2 regions of the Spiribacter insolitus genome follow, and region 1 is predicted to be linked to the other one. Evidence: predicted binding sites of a transcription regulator. Region 1 holds the regulator's gene; the other holds the start of a gene.
What was found. Region 1 encodes FNR, which switches genes on or off when oxygen is low (the NO sensors DNR and NnrR bind a similar motif). Its sites were predicted from a motif close to TTGATNTANATCAA; they were not measured.
Positions count from the first base shown of each region.

Region 1 (5,127 bases):
CCGGATGGCGCTTCTGCACATCCTCGAGCCGCGCCCAGAGCTGGGCACCACGATCGGCGGCGTTCTCGACGAGCTTCTCGTCGCGCATGACATCCAGCGTGGCCAGACCGGCGGCACAGGCTACCGCGTTACCGCCGTAGGTCCCGCCCTGGGAACCCGGCAGCGCCTTGCTCATGAGCTCCGCCGGGGCGGCCATGAACGAGAGCTGGAAGCCACTGGCGACGCCCTTGGCGGAGACCACCACATCCGGTTCGACGCCGAAGTTCTCGTAGCCCCACATCATGCCGGTGCGGCCGTTGCCCGACTGCACCTCGTCCATGATCAGCAGAATGCCGTGCTTCTCGCAGCGCTCCTGCAGACCCTGCATGTATTTGGTGTTGGCCGGAATATAGCCCGCCTCCCCCTGGATCGGTTCGATGAGCATCGCCGCCGTCTCCATGGGCGTGCTCTGGACCTGCAGGATGTAGTCGAGCTCGCGCAGTGCGAAATCCGCCGCCTCGTCCTCGCTCATCCCGTACCAGTAGGTATCCGGGAACGGCGCCGTCACCACGCCGCCCATCATCGGCTGGACGCCCTGGCGCACCGCCGCGCTGGAGGTGGTGGTGGACAGCGAGCCCATGGTGCGGCCGTGGAAGCAGCCGCGGAAGGCGATGATATTGGGCTTGCCGGTGGCCTGCCGGGCCAGACGGATGGACGCCTCCACCGCCTCGGTACCGGCATTGGAGAAGAAAACACTGTCAATATGATCGGGCAGCAGCTCGACGATCCGATCCGAGAGCTCGAGGATCGGGCGGTGCTTCATGATCGCGTACTGCGCGTGGACCACCTTGTCGATCTGCGCCTTCGCCGCCTCAACGACCCGCGGGTGGCAGTGGCCGGTACTCAGCACGCCGATCCCCGACGCGAAGTCCATGTACTTGCCGCCATCCTCGGAGTAGACGTACATGCCCTGCGCGCGCTCGACCAGAATGTCGCTGGACTGGCGCAGCAGCGGCGAGAGATGGTGGACGTTGTCGCTCATGACATAGCCTCCTGGCTAAAGAATTCCCAATTCAGCATACGCGATCCGCGCCTGCATTTCTCCCCGGGTCGGACAACAAAACGCCGGATGATATCCTTATCGGACTCAGTCCGAAGAGGTTTCAAGGATGGCGATGCAAAGCAACGAGCCGGTGATTTTCGAGCGCGACTGCGAGGCGGCGCTGATCCCGGCCGGAGACACCGGCATCATCCCCAAGGGGGCGGAAGGCATGATCACCCAGGCGCTGGGCGGGAGCTATACCGTCTACATCCAGGGCAATCTGTTCCGCATTGACGGCAAGGATGCCGATGCCATCGGCAAGGAGCCGGAGCCGACGCCGGAGCTCCCGGATAACGCCTCGGCAGAGGACGTCGAGCAGCTCGTCTGGGATCAGATGCGGCGCTGCTACGACCCGGAGATCCCCATCAACATCGTCGAGCTGGGGCTGGTCTACCGCTGCGATATCACGCTCAACGACGATGGCACCCGGTCGGTGGACATCGACATGACGCTCACCGCACCGGGCTGCGGCATGGGCGATATCCTGGCCTATGATGTGCGCGAGAAAGTCAGACAGATCCCGACCATCGAGGAGGTCAAGGTGGAGATCGTCTTCGATCCGCCGTGGAGCTTTGAGATGATGTCGGAGGCGGCGAAGCTGCAGACCGGCATGATGTAGCGTTGCGGCCAGCGATGCGGCACCGATCCTCTATGCGAGTCTAGTCGGTGCCGTCGCCGCGCCGCGGCTCGGCGGGCTCCTCAATCATCCCGCGACCGGCCAGCTCGCTCAGCGCATCCGGCTCGATGAGCTGGATCTCCCGACCCTCGGCCTTCAGCCAGCCCTGATCGGAGAAGCGCCGGAACAGCCGGCTCATGGTCTCCGGCGCGAGCCCGAGGTAGTTGCCCAGATCGCTGCGCGCCACGGGCAGGCGGAAGCGCGTGGCGGACAGACCGCGTCGGGCAAAGCGATCGGAGAAGCTCATCAGCAGCATCGCCAGGCGCTCCTCGGCACTGCGCCGGGCCATGGCGAAGAGCATCTCCTGGTCGGCGAAGATTTCCTTGGACATCAGGCGCAGCAACTGGCGCTGCAACCCTGGAATATCCGCCGCCAGATGTTCGAGCTGCTCGAACGGCAGCTCGCAGATGCTGGTGGTCTCCAGCGACGCCGCCGAGCAGGGATGCACCCAGGTGTTGATGGCATCGAGCCCCACCAGCTCCCCGGGGAGGTGAAAGCCCGTGACCTGCTCCTCGCCCTCTTCGGTCGTGGTGTAAGTCTTCAGCGAACCCGAGCGCACGGCATAAATGGCCTGAAAGTTGTCTCCGCCCCAATACAGGTGATCGCCCCGCTGCAGCGGCCGCCTGCGCTCCACGATGGAATCGAGCTGCTCGATATCCGCCTCGCTGAGCGACATGGGAAGGCAGAGCTGATTCAGGCTGCAATGGGCACAGGCCTGGCGGAGACTGGAGATACGAAAGTCCGAGAGATCGGAATCGCTCATTGGCTGTCCTGCCTTTGGTCGCCGTCGCAACCACTCCTCCGGAGTTGGATTCTCACGCATAAAGCATACTTCAGGTGCGGTACCGGTGCCACAACAGACTCAATCCGCGAAATGGCGGTAGCCGGCGGCGGCCTCGAGGATGCGCTCATCACCCCACCAGACGCCCTCGCCCTGGCGCACCTCGCCGATGCAGCGCACCGGCGTGCGCGCACGCCGGGCGGCGGCCCGCACCGCTCCCCCGGCCCCGCGCGGCGCGGTAAAGCAGAGCTCGTAGTCGTCCCCCCCGCCGAGCTGCAGGCGACGCGCCCCGGCCTCTCCCGCCCAGCGCTGCAGCCGCGCCGAGGGCCGGCAGCAGGCCGGATCGAGATGCAGCGCCACACCACTGCGCTCGGCGATATGACCGGCATCGGCGGCAAGACCATCGGAGAGATCAATGGCGGCACTGGCCACGCCGGCCAGCGCCTGACCCAGTGCCACCCGCGGCCGAGGCGCAATGAAGGCCTGTTGCAGCCCCCGCCAGTGTGCCAGCTCCCGGTCTCCGTCCTGCTGCCAGACCGCCAGGCCGGCGGCGGCCTCGCCCGGCCGCCCGGACACCCAGACCACATCCCCGGGATGGGCACCATCCCGGCGCAGGGCGACACCCGCGGCCCGACCCGTGATCTGCAGGCTCACGGTCAATGGCCCACGGGTCACATCGCCGCCGATCAGGGCTACACCGCTATCCCGTGCCAGACACCCAAGGCCATCGGCAAATTCAGCCACCCAGGGCTCGTCCGGCGCCGGCAGCGTCAGGCCCAGCAGCGCCCAGCAGGGCTCACCGCCCATGGCGGCGATGTCACTCAGGTTCACCGCCAGCGCCCGGTAGCCGACCCAGTAAGCCGGCAGATCCGCCGGGAAATGCACCCCCTCGACCAGGGTATCGAGGGCCATCAGCAGGGGCCGATCGCCGGGCTGGGTGATGGCGGCGTCATCCCCGGGCCCGAGCAGGACGTCGTCACGGATGGCACCCAGCCGGGCCAGGTAGCGTTCGATGAGTTGGAATTCGGAACAGCCGGCCATGCCGTTGACCGGTCAGCGCCGCCGAGTCTTCAGCTCGGCGGCCCGCAGGGGCTGGTCGCGGCCGACGCGGTCAAGTACGCCGTTGATGTAGCGATGGCTCTGCTCGGCGCCGAACGCCTTGGCCAGTTCCACTGCCTGGTCGATGCACACCCGGTAGGGTACCTCCAGACGCTCGCGCAGCTCATAGGTGCCCAGGCGCAGCAGCGAGCGTTCCACCGGATCGAGGTTGCGCGCCGGGCGATCGAGATAGCGGTCGAACGCCGCATCCAGGCTGTCCGCCTCATCCGTAATGCCGCGGAAGACCTCCGAGAAATAGTCCAGGTCCATCCGGCCCAGGCGATGCTCGCCGAGGAACTGCCGCTGGATGTCGGCGGGGTCCTGCCCTGTCAACTGCCACTGATAGAGCGCCTGGAGCACGCGCCGGCGGGCCCGCGCCCGGGCGCGGTTGGCCTTCGCATGGTTCACAGACGGCGCAGGAGACTGATCATCTCGAGCAGTGACATGGCCGCCTCGGCACCCTTGTTGCCGGCCTTGGTGCCGGCCCGCTCGATGGCCTGCTCGATGCTGTCGGTGGTGAGCACACCAAAGGCAACGGGCACGCTGCGCTGGTGGCTGACCTGACCAAGCCCCTTGGCACATTCGCCGGCGACGTACTCGAAGTGCGGTGTCCCGCCGCGAATCACGCAGCCCAGGGCGACGATGCCGTCGTAGTCGCCGGAGGCCGCCAGCCGGTCGGCGATCAGCGGCAGCTCCCAGGCACCCGGCACCCGCACCAGGGTGAGCGCCTCGTCGGCGACGCCGTGGCGGACCAGGGCATCCCGGGCGCCGCCGACCAGCGGGTCGACGATAAAGTCGTTGAAACGAGTGGCCACCAGCGCGATCCGCGCATCGTTGGCCGTGAAATCACCTTCGAGGGTCTTCATGTTCATACCGTTGTCGTTCTGTGGACGGGCGCAAGCCTAAACCGCCATGCGCCCCGTGGAAACCGCCGATCAGGCCGACGGCTCGGCCTCGCTCGCGGTCTGGACGTAATCGACCACCTCCATGCCAAAACCGGAGAGGCCGTACATGATCTTGGGCGTGGAGAGAACGCGCATGCGCCGGATGCCCAGATCCGTGAGAATCTGCGCCCCGATCCCATAGGTCCGCAGCGCCTGGCTTTCCTCGCTGGACTCACGCGGCTCCGGCGTCATCTCGCCGCTCAGGGAGAGCGCCTGGAACTCGCGCATGCGAGCGAGCACCTCATCACGATCGTCTGCACGGCGCAGCATCAACAGACAGACCGGTTCCTGGTCGCTGCCCCCGATCTCGGCCAGCGACTCGCGCAGCGACCAGGTCTGATCCGGCGCCGTCGCGCCGAACAGATCCGCCAGCGTGTTCTCTATCTGTACGCGCACCAGCGCCGGTGTCTCCGGGTCGGTCTGGCCGCGCAGCAGGGCGAAGTGCAGTGCGCCATCCACCGTGTCCTGATAGGCATAGAGATGGAACCGCCCGTACTCGGTGGGCAGCTCGCAGTCGGCGACCCGCTCGACGGTACGCTCGTTGCGA
Region 1 is NZ_JBAKFF010000001.1:1,212,794-1,217,920, forward strand. Features, by position in the region: gene V6X30_RS06100 (aspartate aminotransferase family protein) at 1-1,021, opposite strand, end outside; gene sufT (putative Fe-S cluster assembly protein SufT) at 1,149-1,700, shown strand; gene fnr (fumarate/nitrate reduction transcriptional regulator Fnr) at 1,741-2,520, opposite strand; gene thiL (thiamine-phosphate kinase) at 2,620-3,579, opposite strand; gene nusB (transcription antitermination factor NusB) at 3,592-4,044, opposite strand; gene ribH (6,7-dimethyl-8-ribityllumazine synthase) at 4,041-4,508, opposite strand; gene ribBA (bifunctional 3,4-dihydroxy-2-butanone-4-phosphate synthase/GTP cyclohydrolase II) at 4,572-5,127, opposite strand, start outside.

Region 2 (5,127 bases), 650 kb from region 1:
GATAGAAGAAATCCTGCGGCCAGAAGGTGAGCCCGAGGATGTGGAACTGCCGGGCGGGCAGATCGAACAGGATCGCCGGCTCACCGCCGATGCGCACCCAGGGGAGCACGTAGAAAAGACCCAGCAGCAGGAACACCATGATCTTGCGCACGGTCTGGTAGCGGCCCTTGATCTCCCGCGGATGGATCTTCTCATGGGCGGCATACATCGAATCCTGGACCGGAGCACTCATGATGAAGCCTTCCGGGTATCGCGAGAGGGGGCACGGGCCGGCGCACGGGCCAGCAGCACGCTGACAGCGCTGGAGAAACCGGCCACGGCCCAGAACATCAGGAATCCGATGCTGTAACCGGCGGTGCGGCTGATCTCCCAGTCCGGCAGCGTCTGCAGGCGCAGGGTCTCAGGGTCGATGCCCGAGAAGAAGAGCATCGTGGCGAGGCCGGCGGACAGGAAGGCCGGCCACAGGCAGGCGCCAACCAGCCAGGCACGGCGCGGCGGGTAAGGCCGCTCGACGGGATCAGCGGGCTGCGATCGCATCCCGCGCCTCCTCACCGCCCGACAGGCGGTAGACGTAAGCGGCGACCAGGTGGATGCGGTCCTCGCCCAGCGTCTCGGCGAAGGCCGGCATCTGGCCATTACGGCCCTTGATCAGGGTCTGTTCGATGGTCTCCAGCGATCCGCCGTAGAGCCAGGTCTCATCAGTGAGATTGGGCGCGCCCAGCATGGGATTGCCCTTGCCCTCAACACCATGGCATGCCACGCACAGCGTCTGGTATTGCTGCCGACCCTGGCTGACCAGCCGCTCCGGCGCCTCGCGGCCGTTGAGGCTGTAGACATACGCCGCGGTGGCCTCGAGTGCCGTCTCATCCAGGGCCGCATCGAAGGCCGGCATCACGGCCTGGCGGCCATTGACCAGGGTGTGGCGGATATCCTCCGGCGCACCACCCCATTGCCAGTCCACATCGGCGAGGTTCGGGTAACCCCGCGCCCCGCGCCCATCCGAGCCATGGCAGGTGGCGCAGTTGTTGGCGAAAAGCCGCCCGGCCGTCGCCATGGCCTCACCATTCTCAGCCAGTTCGGGGATGGGGATCTCGGCATAGCTGGCGTACAGCGGCGCAAAGCGCGCCTCGGCCTCGGCGACTTCCTTGTCGTATTGCTTGTACTGGCTCCAGCCGAGCAGACCCTGGAAGTTGCCCAGTCCCGGAAAGAGCACCAGGTAGATCAGGCTGAACACGATGGTGATGTAGAACAGCCACAGCCACCAGCGCGGCATGGGGTTGTTGTACTCGCGCAGATCCTCATCCCAGACATGGCCGGTGGTCTCGTGGGCCGCCGCCTCGCCCTTCCGCGGCTTGGCCGTCCAGCGGATCAGCCACCAGCAGGCGAAGATATTGGCCAGCACGAAGACGATGATGAACACGCTCCAGAACAGGCTCATGACCGGCCTCCTTCGTCGCCATCATGGCGGTCGTGGTCATCGTCCTTCGGCGGGAGCGGCTCGTCGTTCTCCAGCGGCAGCTGGGCGGCCTCGTCGAATGACTGGCGGCGCTTGCGGCTGAATGCCCAGGCGACGATCCCCAGAAAGGTCACAAGCAGGACCACGGTAAAAATTCCGCTAACCATCGCTGGTTCCTCCGTTCACGCCGAGCCCTTGCAGGTAGGCGATGATGGCCTCCATCTCGGTAACGCCTTCCAGTTCCCGGGCCGCGGCGATGTCCTCGTCGCTGTAGGGCACACCCAGGTAATCCCGCTGGGCTGCCATGCTCTTCGCCACCTGCTCGGCATCCACCGTGCGCTCGGCGAACCAGGGATAGCCCGGCATGTTCGACTGCGGCACGACGTCACGCGGATTGATCAGATGCACGTAGTGCCAGTCATCCGTGTAAATACCGCCCACCCGGGCCAGGTCGGGGCCGGTGCGCTTGGAGCCCCACTGGAAGGGCCGGTCATAGACGAACTCGCCGGCCTTGGAGTAATCCCCGTAGCGCTCGGTCTCGGCCCGGAAAGGCCGGATCTGCTGGGAGTGACAGTTGTAGCAGCCGTTGGCCACATAGATGTCCCGGCCGGCGAACTCGATGGCCGGCAGGGGTTCCACGCCGGGTGCCGGCTCGGTGGTCTGCTGCGAGAAAAACAGCGGGACGATCTCGACCAGTCCGCCGATGCTGATCACGATGAAGATCAGCACCGCCATCAGCCCGGCGTTCTTCTCGACGACTTCATGCGACATGTCGATCCTCCTCAGGCGCTGGCCGCAGGGGCAGTGGCCGGGCGAGCCGCCTCAACCGGACGAATCGTGCGCCAGACGTTGTAGGCCATGATCAGCATGCCGGCGAAGAAGAGCAGGCCGCCGAGCAGCCGTACCGCGTAGTACGGATAGGTCGCGGAAAGAGACTCGATGAAGCTGTAGGTCAGCGTGCCGTCATCGTTGACCGCCCGCCACATGAGCCCCTGCATGACGCCGGCGATCCACATGGAGGCGATGTAGAGCACCACCCCGATGGTGGAGACCCAGAAGTGGACGTTGATCAGCGGCACGCTGTACATCTGCTCGCGGTTGAACAGCCGCGGCACCAGCATGTAGATCGAACCGATGGTGATGAAGGCCACCCAGCCGAGCGCGCCGGAGTGGACATGGCCGATGGTCCAGTCGGTGTAGTGCGACAGGGCGTTGACCGTCCGGATCGCCATCATCGGGCCCTCGAAGGTGGACATGCCGTAGAACGACAGACTCACCACCAGGAAGCGGATGATCGGGTCATCCCGGAGCTTATGCCAGGCCCCGGAGAGGGTCATGATGCCGTTGATCATGCCGCCCCAGGACGGCGCGAGCAGGATCAACGAGAATACCATCCCCACCGACTGGGTCCACTCCGGCAGGGCCGTCCAATGCAGATGATGCGGGCCGGCCCACATGTAGATCGAGATCAGCGCCCAGAAGTGCACCACCGACAGGCGGTAGGAGTAAATCGGCCGACCGGCCTGCTTGGGGACGAAGTAGTACATCATTCCCAGGAAGCCGGCGGTCAGGAAAAAGCCCACCGCGTTGTGGCCATACCACCACTGCACCATGGCATCCACGGCGCCCGCGTACACTGGGTAGGACTGGGTGAGCGAAGTCGGGATGGCCAGGCTGTTGACGATATGCAGCATGGCCACGGCGACGATGAAAGCTCCGTAGAACCAGTTGGCGACGTAGATATGCTTGGTCCGCCGCCGCAGGATGGTGCCGAAGAAGGACACCGCGTAGGCCACCCAGACCAGCGTGATCAGGATATCCAGCGGCCAGATCAGCTCGGCGTACTCCTTGCTCTGCGTATAGCCGAACGGCAGCGTGAAGATGGCGCCGACGATCACCACCTGCCAGCCCCAGAAGCTGAAGGCCGCGAGCCGGTCGCCCATAAGCCGGACGCCACAGGTCCGCTGCACGACATAGTAGGACGTGGCGAACAGCGCTGAGCCGCCGAACGCAAAGATCACCGCATTGGTGTGTAGCGGCCGCAGGCGGCTGTAGGTCAGCCAGGGGACGTCGAAGTTGAGCGCGGGCCAGAGTAGCTGAGCGGCGATGATCACGCCCACGAGCATGCCCACGATGCCCCAGACCACCGTCATGATGGTGAACTGACGCACGACTCGATCGTTGTACGCGGCAGGTGTTTGCATGATGGATCCAGTGTTGGAATTGTGGTGACGCTTAAGTTTCCAACGACCGGATCGCCAGCGCTTTGATCCAGATCAAAACCGGATTGTTCATGCGCCGCCGGGCCGTTTGACGTGTATCATTAAGTAAAAGTCAAGACGAAGGCTTAAGGAGTCTCGGTCGATGAAATACTGCAGTCGAATGATCGGTGGGTTGGTCGCCGTCGGCCTTGCGCTGCCGGCGGCGGCCGATTCCCTGGATATCAACTTCAGCGGTGATGCCGCGCAGGTGGGTTATAGCAAGGCACTGGCCCGCGACGACCTGGAGGCCGGGGCCGCACTGATGCATCACGACAGTGGTGGCAACATCGTCGAAGCGGATCTGCACCTGGTCGACCGTCCCGAACCGGGCCGCAACACCCTGGTGCTGGGCATCGGTGGCAAGATCCCCTACATCAACGATGATCATCGCAGTGCCGACGGGGCGGCGCTCGCCATCGGCGGCAAGCTGCGCTGGACGCTGCCGGATTACAATCGCGCCGGTGTGGCGGGTGCGGCCTACTATGCCCCGTCGGCCACCTCGGTGCATGACATCGATGGGTATCGGGAATACTCGGTTCGTGGCGAGTTCCGCATCCTTGAGGACGCCGATATCTACCTCGGCTATCGCCGCATCGAGCTGAGCTACGATGGATCGGGTGGCGATCGGAACTTCGACGATGGCGTCTACGCAGGCTTCAACGTCGACTTCTGACCGCCGGGGCCGCTGGCTGGCGGCGGTAACGGCGGGTCTGCTGGCGGCAGCGGCACTTGTACCCATGGCCCGGGCGCAGGATGAGGCCCAGGCCGAACCCGGGTCCGTTGCGCCGGAGACCCTGGCCTCGGTGCTTATGTACCACCGCGTGGGTAACCCGGATTACCCCGGCACCAGCGTCACCCGCGAGCAGTTCCAGGCGCATCTGGATTATCTGGACGACAACGACTTCAACATCGTCCCGCTCGGGCGGGTGGTGGAGGCATTGCAGACCCGCGAGCCGCTTCCTGATCGTACGGTGGCCATTACCTTCGATGATGCCTATCGCAGTGTGCGTGAGGTGGCCCACCCGATGCTCGCCGCCCGTGATTGGCCGTATACAGTCTTCGTCGCCACCGAGGGCGTAAATGCCGGCTATGACGGTTATCTCGACTGGGATCAGCTGCGCGAAATGGCGTCCGATGGCGCGCGTTTCGGCAACCATTCCCGTTCTCACGCCCCGCTATTCGTCCGTGATGACGATGAGACGCGGCCGCAGTGGCGCGCCCGCATTGAGGACGATCTGACAGCGGCACAGCAGCGTCTCGCCGAGGAGTTGGGGGATGCCCTCTATCAGTCGCCGCCGCTGCTGGCCTATCCCTATGGCGAGTACAGCCTCGAGCTCATGGATCTGGCCGCGGAGATGGGGTTTGTCGCCTTCGGGCAGCAGTCGGGTGCCATCGGTATCCACTCCAATT
Region 2 is NZ_JBAKFF010000001.1:1,863,380-1,868,506, forward strand. Features, by position in the region: gene ccoG (cytochrome c oxidase accessory protein CcoG) at 1-232, opposite strand, end outside; gene V6X30_RS09400 (hypothetical protein) at 229-537, opposite strand; gene ccoP (cytochrome-c oxidase, cbb3-type subunit III) at 518-1,438, opposite strand; gene V6X30_RS09410 (cbb3-type cytochrome oxidase subunit 3) at 1,435-1,623, opposite strand; gene ccoO (cytochrome-c oxidase, cbb3-type subunit II) at 1,616-2,227, opposite strand; gene ccoN (cytochrome-c oxidase, cbb3-type subunit I) at 2,239-3,660, opposite strand; gene V6X30_RS09425 (YfaZ family outer membrane protein) at 3,821-4,390, shown strand; gene V6X30_RS09430 (polysaccharide deacetylase family protein) at 4,356-5,127, shown strand, end outside.
Region 2: ccoN (cytochrome-c oxidase, cbb3-type subunit I) is a predicted target of FNR. The motif match lies at 3,723-3,736, and genes of this name have one in related genera.